Regions from separate parts of the Emticicia sp. MM genome, predicted to be linked through region 2. Evidence: riboswitches for the same ligand, from Rfam matches in the RefSeq annotation. Region 2 holds a riboswitch; the other holds the start of a gene.
What was found. A riboswitch is a leader RNA that binds a small molecule or an ion and turns the genes downstream of it on or off. The one in region 2 is predicted to bind S-adenosylmethionine.
Positions count from the first base shown of each region.

Region 1: linked by a shared signal. The riboswitch ahead of A6M55_RS06165 (YdeI/OmpD-associated family protein) and the one ahead of A6M55_RS03890 (O-acetylhomoserine aminocarboxypropyltransferase/cysteine synthase family protein) in region 2 are both predicted to bind S-adenosylmethionine.

Region 1 is NZ_LXHX01000044.1:4,217-15,505, reverse strand. Features, by position in the region: gene A6M55_RS06175 (SDR family NAD(P)-dependent oxidoreductase) at 1-638, shown strand, start outside; gene A6M55_RS06170 (CHC2 zinc finger domain-containing protein) at 711-1,754, shown strand; SAM riboswitch class I at 1,892-2,008, shown strand; gene A6M55_RS06165 (YdeI/OmpD-associated family protein) at 2,120-2,596, shown strand; gene metX (homoserine O-acetyltransferase) at 2,629-3,639, shown strand; gene A6M55_RS06155 (response regulator transcription factor) at 3,828-4,511, opposite strand; gene A6M55_RS06150 (DUF5723 family protein) at 4,624-6,201, opposite strand; gene A6M55_RS06145 (circularly permuted type 2 ATP-grasp protein) at 6,348-7,778, shown strand; gene A6M55_RS06140 (DUF6580 family putative transport protein) at 7,885-8,439, shown strand; gene A6M55_RS06135 (ion channel) at 8,515-9,039, opposite strand; gene metH (methionine synthase) at 9,045-11,289, opposite strand, start outside.
Region 2 is NZ_LXHX01000025.1:4,634-15,922, forward strand. Features, by position in the region: gene corA (magnesium/cobalt transporter CorA) at 1-909, opposite strand, end outside; gene purN (phosphoribosylglycinamide formyltransferase) at 930-1,493, opposite strand; gene A6M55_RS03865 (hypothetical protein) at 1,723-2,271, opposite strand; gene A6M55_RS03870 (OmpA family protein) at 2,400-2,957, opposite strand; gene A6M55_RS03875 (homoserine kinase) at 3,169-4,098, shown strand; gene A6M55_RS03880 (SDR family NAD(P)-dependent oxidoreductase) at 4,246-4,998, shown strand; gene A6M55_RS03885 (CHC2 zinc finger domain-containing protein) at 5,105-6,151, shown strand; SAM riboswitch class I at 6,267-6,383, shown strand; gene A6M55_RS03890 (O-acetylhomoserine aminocarboxypropyltransferase/cysteine synthase family protein) at 6,507-7,796, shown strand; gene A6M55_RS03895 (YdeI/OmpD-associated family protein) at 7,864-8,334, shown strand; gene metX (homoserine O-acetyltransferase) at 8,392-9,399, shown strand; gene A6M55_RS03905 (hypothetical protein) at 9,427-9,954, shown strand; gene A6M55_RS03910 (helix-turn-helix transcriptional regulator) at 9,988-10,329, shown strand; gene folP (dihydropteroate synthase) at 10,369-11,235, opposite strand.

The DNA of each region.
Region 1 (11,289 bases), on a different contig from region 2:
TTGCAGAACTACAAAAATATTTTTCCGAAAAAGTGAACGTTACAACACTTGCATTTGATGTAAGAAAGCAATCTGATGTGGCAAAGGCAATACAATCTCTCTCTGATAATTGGAAAAAGATTGATATTTTAGTAAATAATGCGGGAAATGCTCACGGTTTAGAACCAATCAATGAAGGTAATCTAGAAGACTGGGATGCCATGATTGATGGAAATGTAAAGGGTTTACTGTATGTTTCGAAAGAAATAATGCCTCTAATGGTCGAACGCCAAAAAGGGCATATTATCAATATAAGTTCGGTAGCGGGCAAATATACTTATCCGAATGGAGCTGTTTATTGTGCTTCTAAATCGGCCGTTGAAGCAATCAGTGAAGGAATGCGTCATGACCTAACTAAACATGGCATTAAAATTACAAATATTGCACCTGGGGCAGTAGAAACAGATTTTTCTTTGGTAAGATTTAAAGGAGATGCTGAACGTGCCAAAAAAGTATATGAAGGCTTTGAAGCCATTCAACCACAGGATGTTGCCGATACAATCTTGTATGCAATAAATACGCCTGACCGAGTTACAATAGCTGATATTGTTCTCTATGCCAAAGCACAATCTGCACCTACCATGATTCACAGAAAATAACATAGACTACATTAATGATGATTTTTTCAGTAAAAATCATCATTAATGTAGCTTCAATCTTCATTCATTTCAATGGATAATCTACTTCAGCGGGTAAAAGAAATTGATATTCGGCAAGTTGCTCGTGACTTAGGTTTTGAAATAATCCAAAGCAGAAGAATGAATTGTCCGTTTCACTTTGAAGACTCTCCTTCTCTCATTTTTTACCCTCCTCCACAAAACGAATTTCACTGTTTTGGTTGTGGTAAACACGGAGATGTTATCAATCTTTATGCAGATACTTGCAAAATAGATTTCAAAACCGCTCTTGAAGAACTTGCCAGTAGGTACATTCCAAACTACGATGGTGTTCGAAATAAAAACTTTAGAAAAGTTGATATTAAAAGTATTTATTCCAATAAACCACTTCCCGAAAAAAAGTTTGAATTCAAGCCTATTTACACCGAAATATATGAACGTTTTCAAACATTCTGCCTAAGTCAGCCCGCAACAGAATCTGCTCGAAAAGCAGCAGAATATTTACGTGGACGTGGAATTGATGACTGGACAATCAAGCATTTCAGATTATTTGTCATCAAAAACTACGTTGCTACAAACGAGTTTTTAAAAGAACATTTTTCATTGGAAGACTTAAAAGGCAGTGGAATTGTGAATGATAAAGGGAACTTAGTTTTCTTTGTTCATCCTATCATCATTCCTTATTACCAAGATGGAAGAATTATTTATCTACAAGGAAGAAGTATAGGAAATCCACCTGAAGGAGCTAGTAAGTATCAATTTCTTTCGGGAGTACCGAGAACCATTTTTAATATTGATGGTATCAAAAAATTACGACCAAATTCAGAAGTATATCTGACTGAAGGTGCATTTGACTGTATGACATTGGTCAAAAATGGTATGCCGGCAGTGAGTTTGGGCAGTGCAAAAACCTTTAAAAAAGAATGGTTTAAATACTTCAAAAAATACAAAGTTTGGATAAGCTTTGATAATGATGAGGCTGGAATAAACGGAACAAAAACAATAATTGAAGATTTCTTAATGGCTGGGATTTTGGCAGAAAAAAAAGATTGGAATAAAGGATTTAAAGATATAAACGAATATTTTGGTCAGCGATAATCTTTTATTACCTAAATAAAAAAATCACTTTTGACACCATAATCACACAAATTCTACTCAAAATCTTGTTTTCTAACAAATACTAACGCATATTTGCATCATCAATTCAATTATCCTACTCACGTAGCTGATTGATTGATTTATACAGACGAGTGGAGAGAATAGGCTCTATGAACCTCGGGCAACCTGTCCCGCTACTAGCGATAAGGTGCCAACACCTACCGAATGGGTCAGACCTTTCGGACTTATAAACCAATCATACATCAATCATTGGTTTTTTATAGTACTTAAATCTGATAGTAAACATTGCAAAGAGATGTTGTGGAACATGGTTCTGTTTTCAGCTTTGAGCAACCCATTAGTTTATGTCTAATAAAGTTATTGTATTCAGAGAAGTAATCAAAAAAATGCCCCCCAATCCAGCTGGTTCTTGGCATTACGTTGATTTTCATGAAGATGCTTTTGAGATATTTGGAAAAAGAGGCTTTATCAAGGTTAAAGGTTTAATAAATAATAAACCTTTTAAAAGTAATCTTTTCCCTAAAGGTGCTGGCCAACATGCCCTAACATTACCCATAAAACTACAAAAAGATTTAGGTATAAAATTACATGATGAAATTTTGATTAGCCTTGAGGAAGATTTTGAAGAACGGATAGTGCCTATGCCAACAGAACTGCAAGAAGCCCTTGATTTTGATGAGGAAATGACTAGTTTATACAACCAACTTTCTGCATCTAGACAAAAGGATTATAGAAGATGGATTGATAGTGGCAAACTACCCGAAACAAGAATTAAAAGAATAATTGAATTATTTGAAAGACTAAGAAAAAACAAAGCTTAATCAACAAATTGTAATTTGTGTACAACTAAATAATGGAAAACAAGATATTTCATCACGACGAACCCTTTAAGTTAGAATCAGGAGCTTGGTTACCAGAATTCGATTTGGCTTATACAACTTATGGGACACTCAATGCTGATAAGAGTAATGTAATTTGGGTATGCCATGCATTTACAGGAAATGCTAATCCATCGGATTGGTGGAATGGCCTAATTGGTGAAAAAAGACTGTATAATCCAGCTGAACATTTTATTGTTTGTGCGAATATTTTAGGTTCTCATTATGGTTCGACCAATGCATTAAGCAAGAATCCAATAACTGGTGAGCCTTATTTTCATGATTTCCCTTTTCTGACAATCCGAGATGTAGTGCGTGCCATAGATTTATTAAGACAAAGCCTAAATATTGAAAAAATAAATACCCTTTTGGGTGGGTCTCTTGGTGGGCAACAAGCCCTTGAATGGGCAATTATGCAACCAGAATTATTTGAAAACCTAATTTTATTTTCAACAAATGCCATTCATTCACCTTGGGGAATAGCCTTTAATGAGTCACAGAGAATGGCTATTGCAGCAGACCCAACCTGGATTGAAAGAAACTCCAAAGCAGGTATGAATGGAATGAAAGTGGCAAGGTCAATTGCACTACTCTCTTACAGAAATTATGCAACTTATGGCCGTACGCAATCGAGAGATGAAGGTCAAGTAGATTTCTTTCGAGCGAATACTTACCAGAATTATCAAGGAGAAAAACTTGGTAAAAGATTCAATGCATTTTCGTATTGGACACTCTCAAAAATGTTTGACTCACATGATGTTGGGCGTGGACGTGGAAAAGTTGAAGAGGCACTCAAGCTAATAAAAGCAAAGACCTTGGTAATTGGAATAAGTTCAGATGTACTTTTTCCACCAGAAGAACAAGAATTTATTGCCAATCAAATTCCGAATGCACGTTATGCACTTATTGATTCAATGTATGGACATGATGGTTTTTTAATTGAATTTGAAGCAATGTCCGAAACAATCAAAGGATTTTTTAATTGATAAAAATCACTGATTTTGCTAAAATTGTAATAACAACTGTAAAATCGGTGTTAAAAATCTGTACTATCTTCGGATTGTAAATTTGTAATAACATTTTTATAATTCCGTAAAAAAATAACTTCAGAGTGGATTGGCCATTTCTGAAGTTATTTTTTATGTCATAATTATAAAATGCGAAAAAAGCTGCTTCATCCTTTCATCATATAACCTCTACCCACAACCGTATGAATAAGCTTAACTTCATAATTCTGATCTATTTTTTTTCGTAGAAAATTTACATAAACATCAATCGTATTCGTTCCAGTATCAAAATTGAGATTCCAAACTTTTTCAGCAATTTCAGTACGAGAAACAACTTTTCCATTATTTCTCATAAAAAACTCAAGAAGCATATATTCTTTTGAAGTAAGGGTAATCAATTTACCCCCTCTTCTAGCATTTTTTTCATTAAGGTCTAACTCCAAATCTGCAACTTGTAGATTTTTTTTCATTTCCGCAACCTCACTCGAGCGGCGATATAATGCATTAAGGCGAGCAATTAATTCTAAAAAGTCAAATGGCTTAACTAAATAGTCATCAGCACCCGAGTCGAATCCAGAAATTTTATCCTGAGTAGTTCCCATTGCTGTAAGAATCATTATTGGGGTTTTAATCTGCTCTGAACGAAGCTTTTTTGTTAACTCAAGACCGCTTATTTTAGGAAGATTAACATCAAAAACCATTAGGTCATAGGCATTGCTCAATGCTAAACTTCTCCCTATCTGTCCATCATAGGCTACATCAACACTAAAGCCATTTTCTTCTAAGCCCTTCTTTACATATTCTGCTAGCCTTAATTCATCTTCTACAAGTAATATTTTAGTTGCTGCCATTTTCATCAAGATTTAATACTGTAATGCTATTAATGCTGTAAAATTCTAACTACAAGTATAGTCCTTACTAAAAATAAGATTAAATTTTGATTAAAATGATTCAAGCAAATGCCTAGTGTACCTTATTCCATTTACGTTTTTGCTTATTTTTCTTAAATAATTCTCTTAATTCATGTTTTAATCCTGAAGTAGTCTCTACATAACAGCCATTTGGAGAATCGGGTAGTTTCATAAATAAAGGTAAAAACAAGCCCATATAAAAATTAATGCCATTTGGTTTAGCGATATTTAGAACACCACCCAAATTTTCGGTTCCAATAAATAATGGTCCAAAACGCCCCATTAGACCTATCGTTAGATTTCTATAACCATTTTGTAGGGCAATGGGAGCGGCAACATCAATCCATTTTGTTTCAAACCTCGGTGTTAAGGCGATTAATGAAGGTTGATTCATGCCTAAAACTTTTGGATTCCTCAAACTCTGAATCCAAGAAGCATTAATGTAAATTTTTTCTGAATACTTATAATCAAAATTCGTTGATAAAGCCATTGGTAAAACCACTGTAAAATCACTAGTATAGCTTGCAGGGGCAATACTAAAGGCATCATTCATTTGGTGATAAAACTTATCTGGGGAGTCAATTTTACTAAATGTTTCGGGTGCTACATAAACATTTGGTTTATTAATACCGACTTGCTTAACATAAGCGGGATTATTGTAGTGAATACTTCCAACATCTAATAATGCAAATCCTAATCTATACAAATATTTATTTTTGGTTCCATCCATGCTCCATTTTCCCTTCAATTTTATATCATACTGATAAAAATCAGGACGATATTCATATACCCCACCAATATCAATTCCATATCCTGTTCCAGCAGCTAAATTTCCAAAAAGCCAATTAGGTGTAAAACTAAAGTTACGCAATGCATCCCCACTCGTTGTCCCATAAATACCTTGTGCTTTATAAAAAAACAAATCTTGTCGAAGTGGTCTTAAGGCATTTGCATCAATCACATAATCTAAATTATCAGCCAACAAATGAACATTAAATAAACCATTTAAGCGTTTGGCGGTTAAACCGATTTTAAAGAAATCCTGTTCTTGCTCTTTGATTACAGCTCCAATTGTGAGGCCCATTTCAGCAAAACCATTTGCATTCATAGAAAAATGGCTGTTATCTTGCCTAACTCCAAATATATTGGGCTCGAATGTAGTTTTTACAAGTATATGTGCTACATCTGGAGTTGTATTATTGAGGTTTGTTAATACTCTCACCCTTGATGTAAGACCAATAGAAAACTTATATTTGCTAAAATTATACATCAAAGAGGGCCCTTTAATGTCGATAGACGCAAATGAAGTTACATTTGAAATATTTGTCTTCTCCTTTATATAGGATAAACTAAAAATCGGCAAACCACTAGGAGCTAGATACCTATTTGGAACAGTTCTTGTCATCAAACCCACTATTGAGAAGGGAGCCGCCCATGAAGCATAATTATTTATTACATCAGCATTAGCCCCAGCAAAATTCATGAAAAATTTATAACGCGAATCAGCAATGTTCGCTGGATTATTGTAAATACCATAAGTACCCGAATAATTACTTGATGAAATTCCAAGCCACTGTTGTGCAAATGAAGTAGATATAGTGAGAAAGAAAAGACAAAAAAGGATTCTCATTTTAGGGTAAAGGGTAAGTTTTTATAAAGGGCCACTCAAGAAAAATATCATGATACAAATGTAAATAATTATACACACTTCCTTTGGATTTTTAGAATAAAATCATACTTTGTAGTTTCAATTTTACCGATATACAAAGAAAAATTATGAATTACGATTTCAACAACTACAAAACCGAAAATTTCTTTGATGAAATGGTTGATTCACAGGGTTCGCCAAGAGCTGGGAATCAATTCTTGAAAGAAAAAATCGAAAATCTTTCCTTTGATTATTTAACTAGTAAACAAAAAGCAGCTGAGCGTTCGATGGTTGCCGCAGGAATTACTTTCAACGTATATTCTGAAGATGGAGGAACCGAACGAATCATTCCAATTGACATAGTTCCTCGAGTAATCGACTCTCAGGAGTGGGATAATCTTGAAAAGGGATTAGTCCAACGAATTACTGCTTTAAATTTATTTTTACAAGATATTTATAACGAGCAAAGAATCATCAATGATGGAATAATTCCGAGAGAAATCATTGAATCAAGCAAAGGCTATTTACCTGAATGTAAAGGACTTACACCTCCCAAAGGTGTATGGATTCACATTACAGGAACTGACTTGATTCGTGATAATAATGGCATATTTACTGTACTTGAAGATAATCTTCGTTGCCCTTCTGGTGTATCGTATATGCTTGAAAATCGTGAATTATCGAAGCAAACATTCCCAGATGTTCTCTCACAATCGAATGTTCGTTCGATTTCAGAATATCCTGCGAAATTACTTGAAGTACTACGTCATATTTCTGGACGCCCCGACCCTACCGTAGCGGTACTTACCCCTGGAATCTACAATTCAGCCTATTTTGAACATTCATATTTGGCTCAGCAAATGGGCGTAGAATTAGTAGATTATCGTGATTTAGTTGTGGTAGGTGATTATCTAAAAATGCGGACTACCAAGGGATTCCAAACTGTTGATGTACTTTATAGAAGAATAGATGATACCTTCCTCGACCCACTTACATTTAACCCACAATCCTTGATTGGTATTCCAGGCTTGTTTGAAGTGTATAAGAAAGGAAATATTGGTTTAGCTAATGCCCCTGGTACTGGTGTAGCCGATGATAAAGTTGTTTATGCTTATGTACCAAGAATTATCAAATATTATTTGGGAGAAGAAGCCATTATACCAAACGTACCTACTTATTTGTGTGGAGAACCAGATTCTATGAAGTACGTATTAGAAAATATCGAACAATTAGTTGTGAAAGAAGCCAATGAAGCGGGTGGTTATGGTATGTTGATTGGCCCCAAAGCAAGCAAAGAAGAACACGATATATTTAGAGGGCGAATCAAAGCAAATCCGAGAAATTATATCGCTCAACCTACAATTTCACTATCACGTAGCCCTTGTTTAGTAGATGATGGTTTAGAAGGCCGCCACGTTGACCTACGACCATACATTCTTTACGGAAATGGTATTCATGTTACGCCCGGAGGACTGACTCGTGTTGCTTTGAAAAAAGGTTCGCTAGTAGTAAATTCATCGCAAGGTGGTGGCAGCAAAGATACTTGGGTACTTAAATAATTATGAGTTTTGAGTTCTGAGTTTTGAGTTTTTTTGTATTTTTGTATATCTGAATTAAATTATTTTCAAAGTCAGAATTCATAACTCAGAATTCAGAGCTCTTATCATGAATATTACACGTTTCTCAACTTTATTGGCAATAGTAGTTTTGGCAGCATTGTCAAGGTTCCTGCCACATCCATTTAATTTTACTCCAATTGCGGCAATAGCTTTGTTTGGTGGTGCTTATTTTACTAAACGTTGGCAAGCACTTTTCCTTCCGATGGCTGCCATGTTTTTAAGTGATGTAATTTTAGAAATTACTACCGGTTTTGGCTTTCACAGTGGTATGCCAATGGTTTACGGTGCATTTGCTTTAGTTTCTGTAATTGGAATGATTGCTATAAAAAAAGTAAGTCCAGTGGAGGTTGTTGGTGCATCATTAGCAAGCTCGTTGATTTTCTTTTTGATTACTAACTGTGCTTATTTATATCCGGTTCCAGAAATCAATGACCCAACCATGATTTCATATCCTCATTCGATTGAAGGATTAATGGCTTCCTATACAGCAGGTCTTCCATTCTTGAAAAACCAAATTTTAGGTGACTTATTCTTTTCAACAGTTCTATTCGGTGGTTTTGCATTCTTGCAACGCAGATTTGATGCTTTGAAAATGGCGTAATATCTAATTACCAATACTAAAAGAGCGAGTAATCAAATGATTACTCGCTCTTTTTTTGTGGATTATTTAATTATTTTACTTTTTTCTCAAAGAATCTTTCATAGAAATAAAATCAGAAAGGATAAATATGATTGTAAGAAATGCAATTATGACTTCCATCAAAAGAACTATTTTGGTTGCAATTGTATTGGGCATTAAATCGCCATAACCAAAAAAAGTGAAGTTTAACACACTGAAATAGAAAAACTCAAAAGCTTCTTCTAACTTTGAAAATTCAGGAGCTACGCCAATAAAACTATTCTTATCAACTTCATATAGACAAAAGAAATCTACTGCAAATGAAAGCGTCATTTGGCCAATATTGTATGTCATTAAAAAAAGAAATTTATGATAGGCTATATCTTGCGAAGTTGCTACAAGTAAATGTATGGAGTTTTCGAAAACAAAATAGATACTTTTCAAAAATGCCCAAAGGGTAATAAAAATAATAAGTGTATGTACAGAAAAAAACTGCTGTACATACACTACTTTAAATAAATAGGCAACTGCAAAAAGAATGGCAAATTCTGCTATTTCTCGCTTTGGCAGAGTCAAATTCATGTTAATTAATCATAATTCAAAACAGGAGCAAGCCATTTTTCAGCTTCTTCTAAGCTCATGTTTTTACGTTTGGCATAATCTTCTACTTGGTCTTTAGCTATTTTTCCGATTGGAAAGTATTTACTATCTGGATGAGCAAAGTACCAACCACTTACCGAACTTGCTGGATACATGGCATAACTTTCGGTAAGTTGAATACCAATTTTTTCTGGCTCTAACAACTTCCAAAGAGAAGCCTTTTCTGTATGGTCAGGGCAAGCTGGATATCCCGGAGCCGGACGAATACCTTGATAAGCTTCTTTGATTAATTGTTCATTATCAAGGTTTTCTTCTTTCGCATAAGCCCATAATTCTTTACGAACTTTTTCGTGCATCAATTCGGCAAAAGCCTCTGCCAAACGGTCGGCAATTGCTTTGAGCATGATTGAATTATAATCATCATGGTCTTTTTCATATTGCTCCAATAAAGTCTCTATGCCAATTCCAGTTGTTACAGCAAAACTTCCGATATAATCCTGTACACCACTTTCTATCGGGGCAATGTAATCAGAAAGAGCGATATTAGGCAAATTAGCAGCTTTTTGACCTTGCTGACGCAAATGATGTAATGATTTTACTGGTAAAGCATTTACTTTAAAATCTTTTTGTAATTCTTCAACCACATCTAATACATTATCACCCTCAAAGTCTTTTAAAATAATATCATCTTCCACCGAATTTGCAGGATAAAACCCTACTACTGCATTGGCTTGTAAAAGTTTATTTTCGATGACATTTTTTAACATTACTTGAGCATCATCAAATAATTTACGAGCTTCTACTCCTACCACTTCATTTTCAAAAATCTTAGGATATTTCCCATGTAATTGCCAAGTTTGGAAGAATGGAGTCCAATCAATATAGTTGGAAATCTCTGCTAAATCATAATTTTCAAAAATACGATTGCCCAAGAAACTTGGCTTAGTTGGCTCATATTTTGTCCAATCAATTTTTGTTTTATTTTCTCTGGCCTTTTCAATAGAAACATAATTTTTATCTTTCTGACGATTGGCGTGTTCTTCTCTTAATTGTGCATATTCAGCTTTAATATCACTAAAAATCTCTTCTTTAGTCTGCTCATTTTGCATTAACTTACCCGCCACAGGCACTGCTCGTGAAGCATCTAAAACGTGAATGGCTGGCCCAGAATAATGAGGGTCAATTTTTACTGCGGTATGTATGCGTGAAGTTGTTGCTCCTCCAATCAACAATGGAATGGAAAACCCTTGACGCTCCATTTCTTTAGCTACTCCCACCATCTCATCAAGGCTTGGCGTAATTAATCCACTAAGTCCAATAATATCTACGTTGTGTTTACGAGCTTCATCTAAGATTTTCTGCGTCGGAACCATTACGCCTAAATCTATGATTTCGTAGTTATTACAGCCTAAAACTACCCCTACAATATTTTTCCCAATATCATGCACATCACCCTTTACTGTAGCCAATAGAATCTTTCCTGCTGAAGAACCACCAACTTTCTCGGCTTCAATGAAGGGTTGTAGGTAAGCCACTGCCTTTTTCATTACACGAGCAGATTTTACCACTTGCGGCAAGAACATCTTTCCAGCACCAAATAAATCTCCAACGATACTCATACCGTCCATTAATGGTCCTTCAATCACTTCCAGTGGGCGACTGGCCTTTTGGCGTGCTTCTTCTACATCTTCGTCAATAAATTCGGTAATACCTTTGATTAAAGCATGGGCTAAACGTTTTTCAACGGTTTCATTTCTCCAAGCATTATCAACTACTTGTTCTTTCCCTTTCGATTTTACGGTTTCGGCAAAAGCAACCATGCGTTCTGTAGCATCTGGACGACGATTGAGTAATACGTCTTCACAATGCTCAAGCATTTCCTGCGGGATATCGCTGTAAACGCCTAATTGTCCAGCATTTACAATTCCCATATCCATACCCGCTTGAATCGCATGGTATAAGAAAACAGTGTGCATAGCTTCACGAACTGGCTCATTTCCACGGAAAGAGAACGAAATATTTGAAACCCCACCCGAAACCTTCGCATAAGGTAGATTTTCTTTTATCCAACGAGTGGCATTGATGAAATCTACTGCATAATTATTATGCTCTTCAATACCAGTTGCTACCGTAAGAATATTCGGGTCGAAAATAATATCCTGTGGAGGAAAATTCACTTCGTTGACCAAAATATCATAAGCACGCTTACATATTTCTATTCTTCGCTCATAG
Region 2 (11,289 bases):
ACCTAAAGAAGAAGTAACCATCAATATAACAGCAATCCAAAAACCTAACGGATTATCAGTCGTTGGAATCAATGGATAATTCATTCCGAAAACCCCAGCAATAAGGGTTGGAGGAAGAAAACAAATAGTTACAACCGTGAAAATCTTAATAATTTCGTTTTGTTCAAGGTTAATCAAACCCATAAAAGTATCTTGAAGGTACTCTAAACGTTCGAAATTAAAGGTAGTGTATTCGAGCAAAGAGCTTATATCTTTTAAGACAATTCGCAGGCGTTCTTTACGGTCTTCGGGAAAATACATACTTCTAAGAATTTGCGAAAGTACTCGTTGTTTATCAATAATACTTTCACGAATCATCATTGTATTTTCTTGTAAATTATTGATTCTGAGCAAAGAATCTTGCTTTGGTTTCTTCTCTCGGCTAAGCGTACGGCTGATGTTTTTCACTTCTTTCGACATCGCCTCCAGCAAATCAGCATCTGATTCGATGCGGGTTTCGAGCAGAACTAACAAAATATCAATTCCATCTTTGAAAACCTCTTCACCTATCTTGATTTTTTTTACAGTATCGGCAAATGTTTTTGAATCTCCCTGACGAAAAGTAAACAAGATATTTTCACGAATTAAAAAAGACACTGGGTAAAACGAATAGCCATCATTCTCGGAAAGTAGAAAGTTGGAGTTGGCATTAATGGTATTATTCTGCTCAAAATACCTTGCACTGCTTTCAATCTCAACAATTTCTTGAGGAGTTTGAAAACTGATATTGCACTTGGTTTCTACCCATTCCTCTTCATCGTTGGTGGCCGACTGCAAATCAACCCACATCAAGTTTTTAAGCAAGCCGAGTTCTCTTACGTCTGTTTCTTTTTTTACTTGCTTACCATCTTTATAGAAAATCCTGACCATACGATATACGTTTTAATCGCCTATTCAATCAATTTTGCAATCACTTCTGGAAAGTGAATATGTTCGAGTGCTTGTACTTTTCGAGCCACATCGTCGGGGGTATCAGTCGGAATAACCTCACATTTTTCTTGAAAAATAATTTTCCCTTCATCATAATGCTCATTTACGTAATGAATTGTTATACCAGATTCTTTTTCTCCAGCTTCCACTACGGCCTCATGCACAAAATGCCCCCACATTCCTTTGCCACCGTATTTTGGCAGCAATGCGGGGTGAATATTAATAATTTTATTAGGAAATGCTTTCACTAAGTTTTCGGGAATTAGCCACAGAAAACCAGCCAGAATTACCAAGTCGATTTGTTGTTTTTGTAATAAATCGACAATTTTATCAGTTTTGGAAAACGTTTTTTTATCGAATAAAACTGTCGGAATTCCTAATCTTCGTCCACGCTCAATAACGCCCGCAGTTGGGTTATTTGATAAAAACAATTCAATACTAACTGATTTGTTATCAGCAAAATAAGTAGTAATTCGTTCGGCATTACTTCCCGAACCTGAAGCAAAAATAGCTATACGTGTCATTGGGTCAATGATTGAATGCGTCAATGAGTGAATGAGAGAATGAAAAAAATATTCTATCATTCACTCATTCAAAATTATTTTTCCTGCGAATCACGTCATTTTTTTTCAAAAAGCCAGTTTTAAATTAACAAAAAAGTCTCTGCAAAAAGTTGCAGAGACTTTTTTGTTGGTTGTGTTTAATTACCAAAAATGTAATTAAGAATTCACCATTAATCATTTACCATTGAAATTAGGCTTTCCCTTTATAGAGCTCATCTTGCCATTTTTTCAACTCATCCCATTTGCCATCACGAGCCAAAGCAGCTTGATCTGCCCAAGTAGCTGGATTATGGATTTGGAAGCGAGGTCCAGCGGCATCAAGAATAGCTTTCATTCTTTCTACCGATGTTTCAGCCAACTCGGCAAAAGTATAAATACCCGCATTATTGAATAATTCTTCGATTTTAGGGCCGATACCTTCAACAATTTTCAAATCATCTTTTTTGGTTGGTACAGCAGCGGCCGCAACTCCCGCTAAACCTAAAGCACCAGCAGCAATACCAGCCCCACCAATTCCAGCCGAAACACTTCCACCTGCATCAACATTTACACTTGTTGATACTTTTGATTTTCGGCAAGCATCAAGTTCGCCTTCCAAGAAATTGATTCTATCTTGCAATTCGGCTGAATGGTTTTTCCATCGGTTAATTTCACGGTTTAGCCACCACCAAAGTAATAAAAGTGGCAATAAACATCCAAGAAAAACTCCCCAAGGAAAATCAGTTAACCAACATTTCATATATTGAAAAAAGTCCATATTTGTATTTTTTTAAAGTTATAAAATTTCTTAAACTAATGATTTTGAATCGTTTGCAACATAGGTAGATCGAAACTCCTATGGAAAATCATCAACTTTTGGCTTTCGTACTACTTCAGTCTGATCGTACTACGACGATTCTTGGCTTTACCTTCAGGAGTGTCATTTGAAGCAATTGGTTCTTTTTCACCTTTACCCTCGGTTGTCAGCTGCGTTGCTTTAAAACCCTCTTTCAATAAGAAGGATTTAGTTTGTTTCGCACGGTTTTCTGAAAGTCGCTGATTTAATTCATCAGATCCATCGCCATCAGCATGACCAGTTATTAAGAGTACTTTATCAGGGTATTTCTCAAAATACTTTTTAGCTGTCTCGATGAAAGCTTTAACTTCGGCAGTTTTCTCAATGCCCGATTGATTGACTTTAAAATAAACATCTAATGGAGTAAACAAGATTTGTTCTTCTGGAGTAGCAGCTACTTTAACCGTATCTACTTTCACAGAATCTGTCAGTTTGGTTGAGTCAATCATTGGCGTGGCTGCTATTACCATTGATGTCGTATCGGTAACGATTGGCTCGCCCGAACACAAGGGTTTACGGTTACAGTTCCACCAACCAGTGTACAACAAAGACCAAAGCAGAATCAGAAGGGGTAATAGAAATCTGTTCATTGTTTGATTTGTTTGGGGTTTAGGGAAAAAAACTTTTTACTCGATTTACGAATGGAAAAGTAATAAAAAGTAACTAAAAAACAACTTTTTTTTCGATTTACTATGGTATTTCTAACAAAAACTTAATATTTCTAAATTTAGATTCCGAATTTCACCTAAAAAGGACTAAATTTGGCGAACATAACCAAAGAAAACACACCTATTTTTATTGATGGACTCAATCAAGATTTTTGCCCCTGCTACCGTTGCCAATGTTGCCTGTGGATTTGATATTTTCGGCTTTGCCGTTGATGCACCAGGCGATGAAGTCATTGTTCGTAAACGCTCTGATAGTCAAATCATTATCACCAATATTACTGGCGAAGAAGGAAAACTTACCTACGATGTTTCTAAAAATGCAGTAACGGTTCCGATTATCAAATACCTCGAACAAACGGGCAGTACGCAAGGTCTGGAGATTGAATTACACAAGCAAATGCCTCTTGGAAGTGGCCTTGGAAGTAGTTCGGCAAGTTCAGTGGCTGGTGTTTTTGCGGTAAATGAATTACTTGGTAAACCACTTTCTGCCAAAGAATTATTACCATTTTCGATGGAGGGTGAGCGTATCGCTTGTGGTTCAGCTCACGCTGATAATGTTGCCCCTGCCCTACTGGGTGGTTTTGTGGTTGTACGAAGCTATCAACCACTTGATGTATTCAAAGTACCTACACCTGATGAACTATACGTAACTATCGTTCATCCTGATATTGAAGTAAATACAAAAGATGCACGTCATATTTTAAGAAATGAGGTTTCAATGAAAAATACGATTGCCCAAATGGGGAATGTGGCTGGTATGATTGCAGGTTTAATGCAAGCCGATTATAAACTTATTGCAAATTCGATGGTTGATTTTATTATTGAGCCTGTTCGGGCAATATTGATTCCCGAATTTTGGGAAGTGAAAAATGCAGCTTTAGAAACAGGTGCGTTGGGTTGTAGTATCTCGGGAGCTGGCCCTTCGATTTTTGCATTCAGCCAAGGACGTGATACAGCTGAAAAAGTGGCAATCGCTATGAAAAATAGCTTTGAAAAGGTTGGGATTTATGCAAATGCGTACGTTTCAGGCATTAATCAAGATGGGCCGAAGGTTATTGGGTAATTGGTTGATTGGTTACTTAGGTGATTCTAAACAATAATATTTTCTAAGAAGCGAATTCGTCATCAATTTACCAGTTTCCAAGTTTACTAATGACCATTAAACAAGTAACCAGTACACAAATTCTCCAGTAACAAATAACTTTAAAAAATGAAAAGAATAGCCCTTATTACAGGTGCAACATCAGGAATTGGAAAAGCGACGGCAGAGGCTTTTGCCAATGCAGGAATTGATCTGATTTTATGTGGTCGTCGTCGTGAAGTTTTAGATGAATTGAAGGAATATTTTTCAAAAAAGGTGCAAGTCACAACACTCGCATTTGATGTTCGTAATCAGGCAGATGTTGCAAGTGCCATTGAATCTTTACCCGAAGAGTGGAAAAATATTGATATTTTGGTCAATAATGCAGGAAATGCCCACGGACTTGAACCAATTCAAGATGGCAACATTGCAGACTGGGATGCCATGATTGATGGAAATGTAAAAGGACTTTTGTATGTATCAAAAGCAGTAATGCCAATAATGATAGCACGTGAAAAAGGGCATATCATCAATTTAAGTTCAGTTGCGGGAAAATATACTTACCCAAACGGAGCCGTTTACTGTGCTTCAAAATCAGCAGTTGAGGCAATCAGTGAAGGAATGCGTCATGATTTGACAAAATATGGCATAAAAATAACAAATATCGCCCCTGGTGCGGTTGAAACTGACTTTTCGTTGGTACGATTTAAAGGTGATGTAGAGCGTGCCAAGAAAGTTTATGAAGGCTTCGAACCAATTCAAGCCGAAGATGTAGCCGATGCAATTTTGTACGCCATCAACACGCCCGACCGTGTAACGATTGCCGATATTGTGCTTTACGCAAAAGCTCAAGCTGCCCCAACTATGATTCATAGAAAATAATTAAAAAATTTACGATTTACGAATGACGATTTACGAATGTCACTTTTCTTATTGACCGACTAATATTCGTCACTCGTAATTCGTCACTCGTAATTCGTAAATCGCTTTGGAAAATCTACTTCAACGTGTAAAAGAAATTGATATTCGGCAAGTTGCTCGTGACTTAGGCTTTGAGATTGTTCAAAGCCGACGCATGAATTGTCCATTTCACGTGGAAGACTCACCTTCTTTAGTTTTTTATCCTCCACCACAAAACGAATTTCATTGTTTTGGCTGTGGCAAACACGGTGATGTGATCAATCTCTATGCCGATGCTTGTCAGATTGATTTCAAAACTGCTCTTGAAGAACTTGCTACCCGTTATATTGCTGCTTATGATGGTGTTCGTCATAAAACCGTCCGAAAGATAGATATTAAAAGCGTTTACACAAATAAGCCTATTCTTGAAAAACAGTTTGAATTCAAGCCAATTTACAGCGAAATCTACGAACGTTTTCAGCAATTTTGCATCACTCAAACAGCCACAGATTCTGCTCGAAAAGCGGCCGAATATTTACGTGGTCGAGGAATTGATGATTGGACAATCAGACATTTCAAACTTTTTGTGATAAAAAACTACGTAGTTGTCAATGATTTTCTGAAATCAAATTATGCAATCGAAGATTTAAAAGGCTGTGGCTTGATGAATGATAAAGGCAATTTAGTTTTCTTCGTTCATCCGATTGTAATTCCTTATTACCAAGACGGGCGAATTGTTTATTTACAAGGTCGAACGATTGGAAATCCACCTGATGGAGCAAGCAAATATCAATTTCTTTCGGGCGTTCCTCGTAGTATTTTTAACCTTGATTCTATCAAAAAACTTCGTCCAAACTCCGAAGTCTATCTCACCGAAGGAGCATTCGATTGCATGACTTTAGTAAAAAATGGTATGATGGCAGTAAGTTTGGGAAGTGCCAAGATTTTCAAGAAAGAATGGATGAAATATTTTAAAAAATATAAAGTTCTGATAAGTTTTGATAATGATACCGCTGGAATTAATGGTGCCAATGCCCTCATTGAAGATTTTCTGATGGCAGGTATTTTGGCCGAAAAACGAGACTGGAACAAAGGTTTTAAGGATATTAATGAATATTTTGGTAAAACAATGTAATAGATTTTTCTGCCGAACAATTTAGAAAATTGTTCTACATCATTTGTTTTTTAACAAATCACACCGCATCTTTGCATCATCAATTCAATTATCCTACTCAAGTAGCTGATTGATTGATTTATATAGACGAGGGGAGAGAATAGGCTCTACGAACCTCGGGCAACCTGTCCCGCTTCAAGCGATAAGGTGCCAATACCTACCGAAATGGCGAAACAATTCGGACTTATAAACCAATCATACGAGAATCGTTTTCAAATTGGTTTTATTTCTTGTGTGGCAAATCACAATGGTTTTGCTATACTCAAGTTTCGCTACAAAATTCACTTTTTAATTAAAATTTAAAACAACAAAACCAATGTCAGAACTACGCTTCGAAACGCTTCAGCTACACGCTGGACAGGAAATTGACCCAGTAACACAGTCTCGTGCTGTGCCTATTTATCAAACTACCGCCTATCAGTTTAAAGATTCTGCTCACGGTGCAAATCTTTTTGCTTTGAAAGAGTTTGGCAACATCTATACCCGAATCATGAACCCAACCAATGATGTTTTTGAAAAACGCATTGCGGCTCTTGAAGGTGGTGTGGCAGCTCTTACGGTTTCATCGGGACACGCCGCTCAATTTATTGCCATTAATAATGTAACAACTGTTGGAGATAATTTCGTTACGACTTCTTTTCTTTATGGTGGCTCATACAATCAATTTAAGAATTCGTTCAAAAACATTGGCGTTGAAGCTCGTTTTGCCGAAGGAAACAATGTAGAAAGTTTTGAAAAATTGATTGACGAAAAAACAAAATTAATTTATGTAGAAACCATCGGAAACCCAGGCTTACACGTGCCTGATTTTGAAGCATTGGTTGCTTTAGCAAAAAAACATGATCTACCTCTTTTTGTAGATAATACATTTGGTGCAGGTGGAGCAATTTGCCAACCTCTCAAACACGGTGCAAACGTTGTGGTAGAATCTGCTACGAAATGGATTGGCGGGCATGGTACAACAATGGGCGGTGTAATTGTTGACGCAGGTACTTTCAATTGGGGAAATGGCAAATATCCGCAGTTTACTGAGCCATCACCGAGTTATCATGGTTTAGTTTTGAATGATGTTTTTGGTATTGGTGGCCCTTTTGGTAATATCCAATATATTATTCGTTGTCGTGTTGAAGGACTGAGAGATTGGGGTGCTTGCCAGTCGCCATTCAATTCATTCTTATTGCTTCAAGGTCTTGAAACGCTTACTTTAAGAGTTGAACGCACTTGCGAAAACACGGCAGCTTTGGCACAATGGTTATCCGAGCATCCAGAAGTAGAGTCGGTAAATTACCCTGGACTTGCTAATCATCCAACACATGAGCTGGCAAAAAAATATTTACAGCGTGGCTTTGGCGGTGTACTTTCATTTAAGCTAAAAGGTGGGCGTGAAAGAGCTGAGAAATTTGTGAATAGCCTAAAACTCATTTCACATTTAGCAAACGTAGGTGATGCAAAAACTTTGATAATTCACCCAGCATCAACAACGCACTCGCAATTATCGGAAAGTGAGCAGCTTTCGGCAGGTGTTGACCCTAATTTATTGAGAATTTCGTGTGGTTACGAACATATCGAAGATATTAAAGCCGATATTACACAGGCTTTAGCATAATTTTTCAAGGTCGAAGGTTGGCTCGAATGAGTTTTACCTTCGACCTTGTTTTATTAAACTAAAATTTATGTCAAGCAAAGTCATTCATTTCAAAGAAATTATCAAGAAAATGCCACCGAATCCTGCGGGTTCGTGGAATTATATTGATTTTCCTGAAAATGTCCATGAGGTATTTGGCAAAAAAGGATTCGTGAAAGTTAAAGGTTACATCAATAATAAAGCGTTTAAAAGTAACCTTTTTCCAAAAGGCAATGGTTTTCATGCCATGACCTTGCCGCTTAAATTACAAAAAGAATTGGGTGTAAAATTGCACGAAGAAATTTCGGTTTCAATTGAAGAAGATTTTGAAGAAAGGATAATTCCGATGCCAGTCGAATTACAGGAAGCAATAGACTTTGATGAAGAATTTGCCGCTTTGTATCAACAACTTTCTGCATCGAAACAAAAAGATTATCGGTTATGGATTGGCAGTGCCAAACAAACCGAAACCCGAATAAAAAGAGTAGTAGAATTAGCCGAACGACTGAGAAAACAATAAAAATAGAAATCAACAAAATTACAAGAAAAATCACCAAATAAGTACCGCTTAGCATTAATGGAAAATAAGACATTTCATCACGACGAACCATTTAAACTTGAATCGGGGGCATGGCTTCCCGAATTTGATTTAGCCTATACCACTTACGGAGCTCTCAACGCAGCCAAAGATAATGTGGTGTGGGTGTGTCATGCTTTCACAGGAAACGCCAATCCATCCGATTGGTGGAATGGTATGATTGGCGAAAAACGTCTATATAATCCTGCCGAACATTTTATCGTTTGTGCTAACATTTTGGGTTCTCATTATGGTTCTACGAATGCACTAAGTAAAAACCCGATTTCGGGTGAGCCTTATTTCCATGATTTTCCTTTTATCAGCATTCGTGATGTAGTTCGGGCAATTGATTTATTACGCATTAATTTAGGTATTGAAAAAATAAATACTTTACTCGGTGGCTCGCTGGGTGGCCAACAAGCACTCGAATGGGCAATTTTACAGCCCGACTTGATTGAAAACTTGATTCTTTTCTCGACAAATGCTATTCATTCGCCGTGGGGAATTGCCTTTAATGAATCGCAAAGGATGGCGATTGCGGCCGACCCCACTTGGATAGAGCGTCACCCTAAAGCGGGCATGAACGGTATGAAAGTAGCTCGTTCGATTGCTCTTTTATCTTACCGAAATTATGCTACTTATGGCCGCACACAATCTCGTGATGAAGGTCAAGTTGATTTTTTCAGAGCAAACACTTACCAAAATTATCAGGGCGAAAAACTCGGCAAACGCTTCAATGCGTTTTCTTATTGGACACTCTCGAAGATGTTCGACTCGCATGATGTGGGGCGTGGGCGTGGTAAAGTAGAAGATGCTCTCAAACTTATCAAATCCAAAACTTTGGTGATTGGCATTACTTCTGATGTGCTATTTCCACCCGAAGAACAAGAGTTTATTTCAAAACATATTCCAAACGCAAAATATGCTCTCATTGACTCAATGTATGGTCACGATGGCTTTTTAATTGAATTTGAAGCGATGACTGAGACGATTAAGGGGTGGTTGTAAGAAAAAATAAACTTATAAGTTGATTTTATGAAAATTACTGCTATCTTTGCTGTTAAAGAATTTACTCTTTATTCGGTTGCTTATGATAATCAAGAGATGGAATTTAGTCGATTATTCAATCTTTGGATAAATGATTTTGAGTACTTATTTACTTTCTTTGAAGAAAATAGTAGTGATTTGAATAGCAACTTCTACGGAGCAATAAGTATCGAAGATGCGGTTAGAAGAACTCGAAAACAAGCTATCGACTTTCGCAGAAAATTTTATCAATTGATTGAAAAACACCAAAACTCAGAGTTAAAATTACAGGCAATTTTTAGACCATTACACAATTCTGACTATCAGCTAAAAGAGCTTTTGAGAGAAAAATCGAAAGTAGAGTGGCTTAGGATTTATGCGATAAGGATTAGTGAAAATACTTATGTTGTCTCGGGCGGAAGTATTAAACTCACTCAAACAATGAACACTCGACCACACTTGCAATTAGAACTTAAAAAACTGGAGATGACCAGACAGTTTTTAGTCGAAAATGGGCTTACTGATGAATCAATCTGACTATGGTTTTATAGAATTTAAAGAAGATTGACTATGAAAAATGAAACCCTTATTAACAAACTCGATCAGATTGCCCAAACAGACAATTCTTGGAAAAATGATGCTGTTTTTTATGAAGAAAATAAAGATTGGCTTGAATTATCGGCAGATATTGCTATCAGAATCTTGAGTACTCTCAGAGCAAACAAAACAAATGGTAAATACCCAAATTCTCAAAAGCAGCTCGCAGCATTGATGGGTATAAGTTCGCAACAAATCAATAAAATATTGAAAGGAAATGAAAATCTAACACTCAGAACAATCAATAAAATTGAAAAAACACTCGGTATTCGATTAATTGAATTAAAGCATAATGAAGCATTGGTCTGCGTGTAAGTTGCATGTATGGATTCATTTTAACGAAAAAATTAAAAACTACCCTCCCAACTCCTCAAACAACTTCACAGTCTGCATGGCTTCTTTCACATCGTGTACACGTAAAATTTTTGCTCCTTGCATGAGAGCATACATATTAAGTGCAGTTGTGCCATTAAGTGCTTCATTGGCGGTTATATTGAGCGTTCGCCAAATCATTGATTTTCTTGAAATGCCTACCAAAAGTGGTAAATCCATCACTTTAAAGGCTTCCAAATTTCGCATCATTTCAAAACCTTGTTTGGCATTTTTGGCGAATCCAAAACCTGGGTCAATGATAATATCTTTCACTCCCAAAGCTCTAAGTTCAGCTACTTTTTCTTGTAATTCGGTGATTACATCCAATGTAAGGTTCTGATAATCATTGAGGTTATTCATCGTTTGTGGATTGCCTCGGCTATGCATCAATATATATGGTACTTGCAATTCGGCTACAGCCTGAAACATTTCTTCATCCAGATTTCCCCCTGCAATATCGTTGATGATTGTTGCCCCAACTTTCACGGCTTCACGAGCAACTTTACTTCTGAAAGTATCAATCGAAATGGCTACTTTATCACCGAAATTTTGAGCAATTACTTCAATAACAGGCGATACTCGGTCTATTTCTTCAGCTACACTCACATCATCGGCATCTGGGCGAGTCGAATAGCCTCCAATGTCAATAAATACTGCTCCATCGGTAATCATTTTGCCAACTTGGTCTATAATTTGATTGCTATTTGGAGTATATCTACTCCCAGAAAAAAAAGAATCGGGCGTAATATTCAGAATTCCCATTATCGAAGGTTTCGACAAATCAATGAGTTTTTGGCCAATTACAGGCTCGTTGTGGGTGTATTTATGATTGATACTTATAAATGTCATTTGCTTATAGAGCCGAAGTTTTATAGTTTTGCAAGTATAAAGGCATTTCTGCCT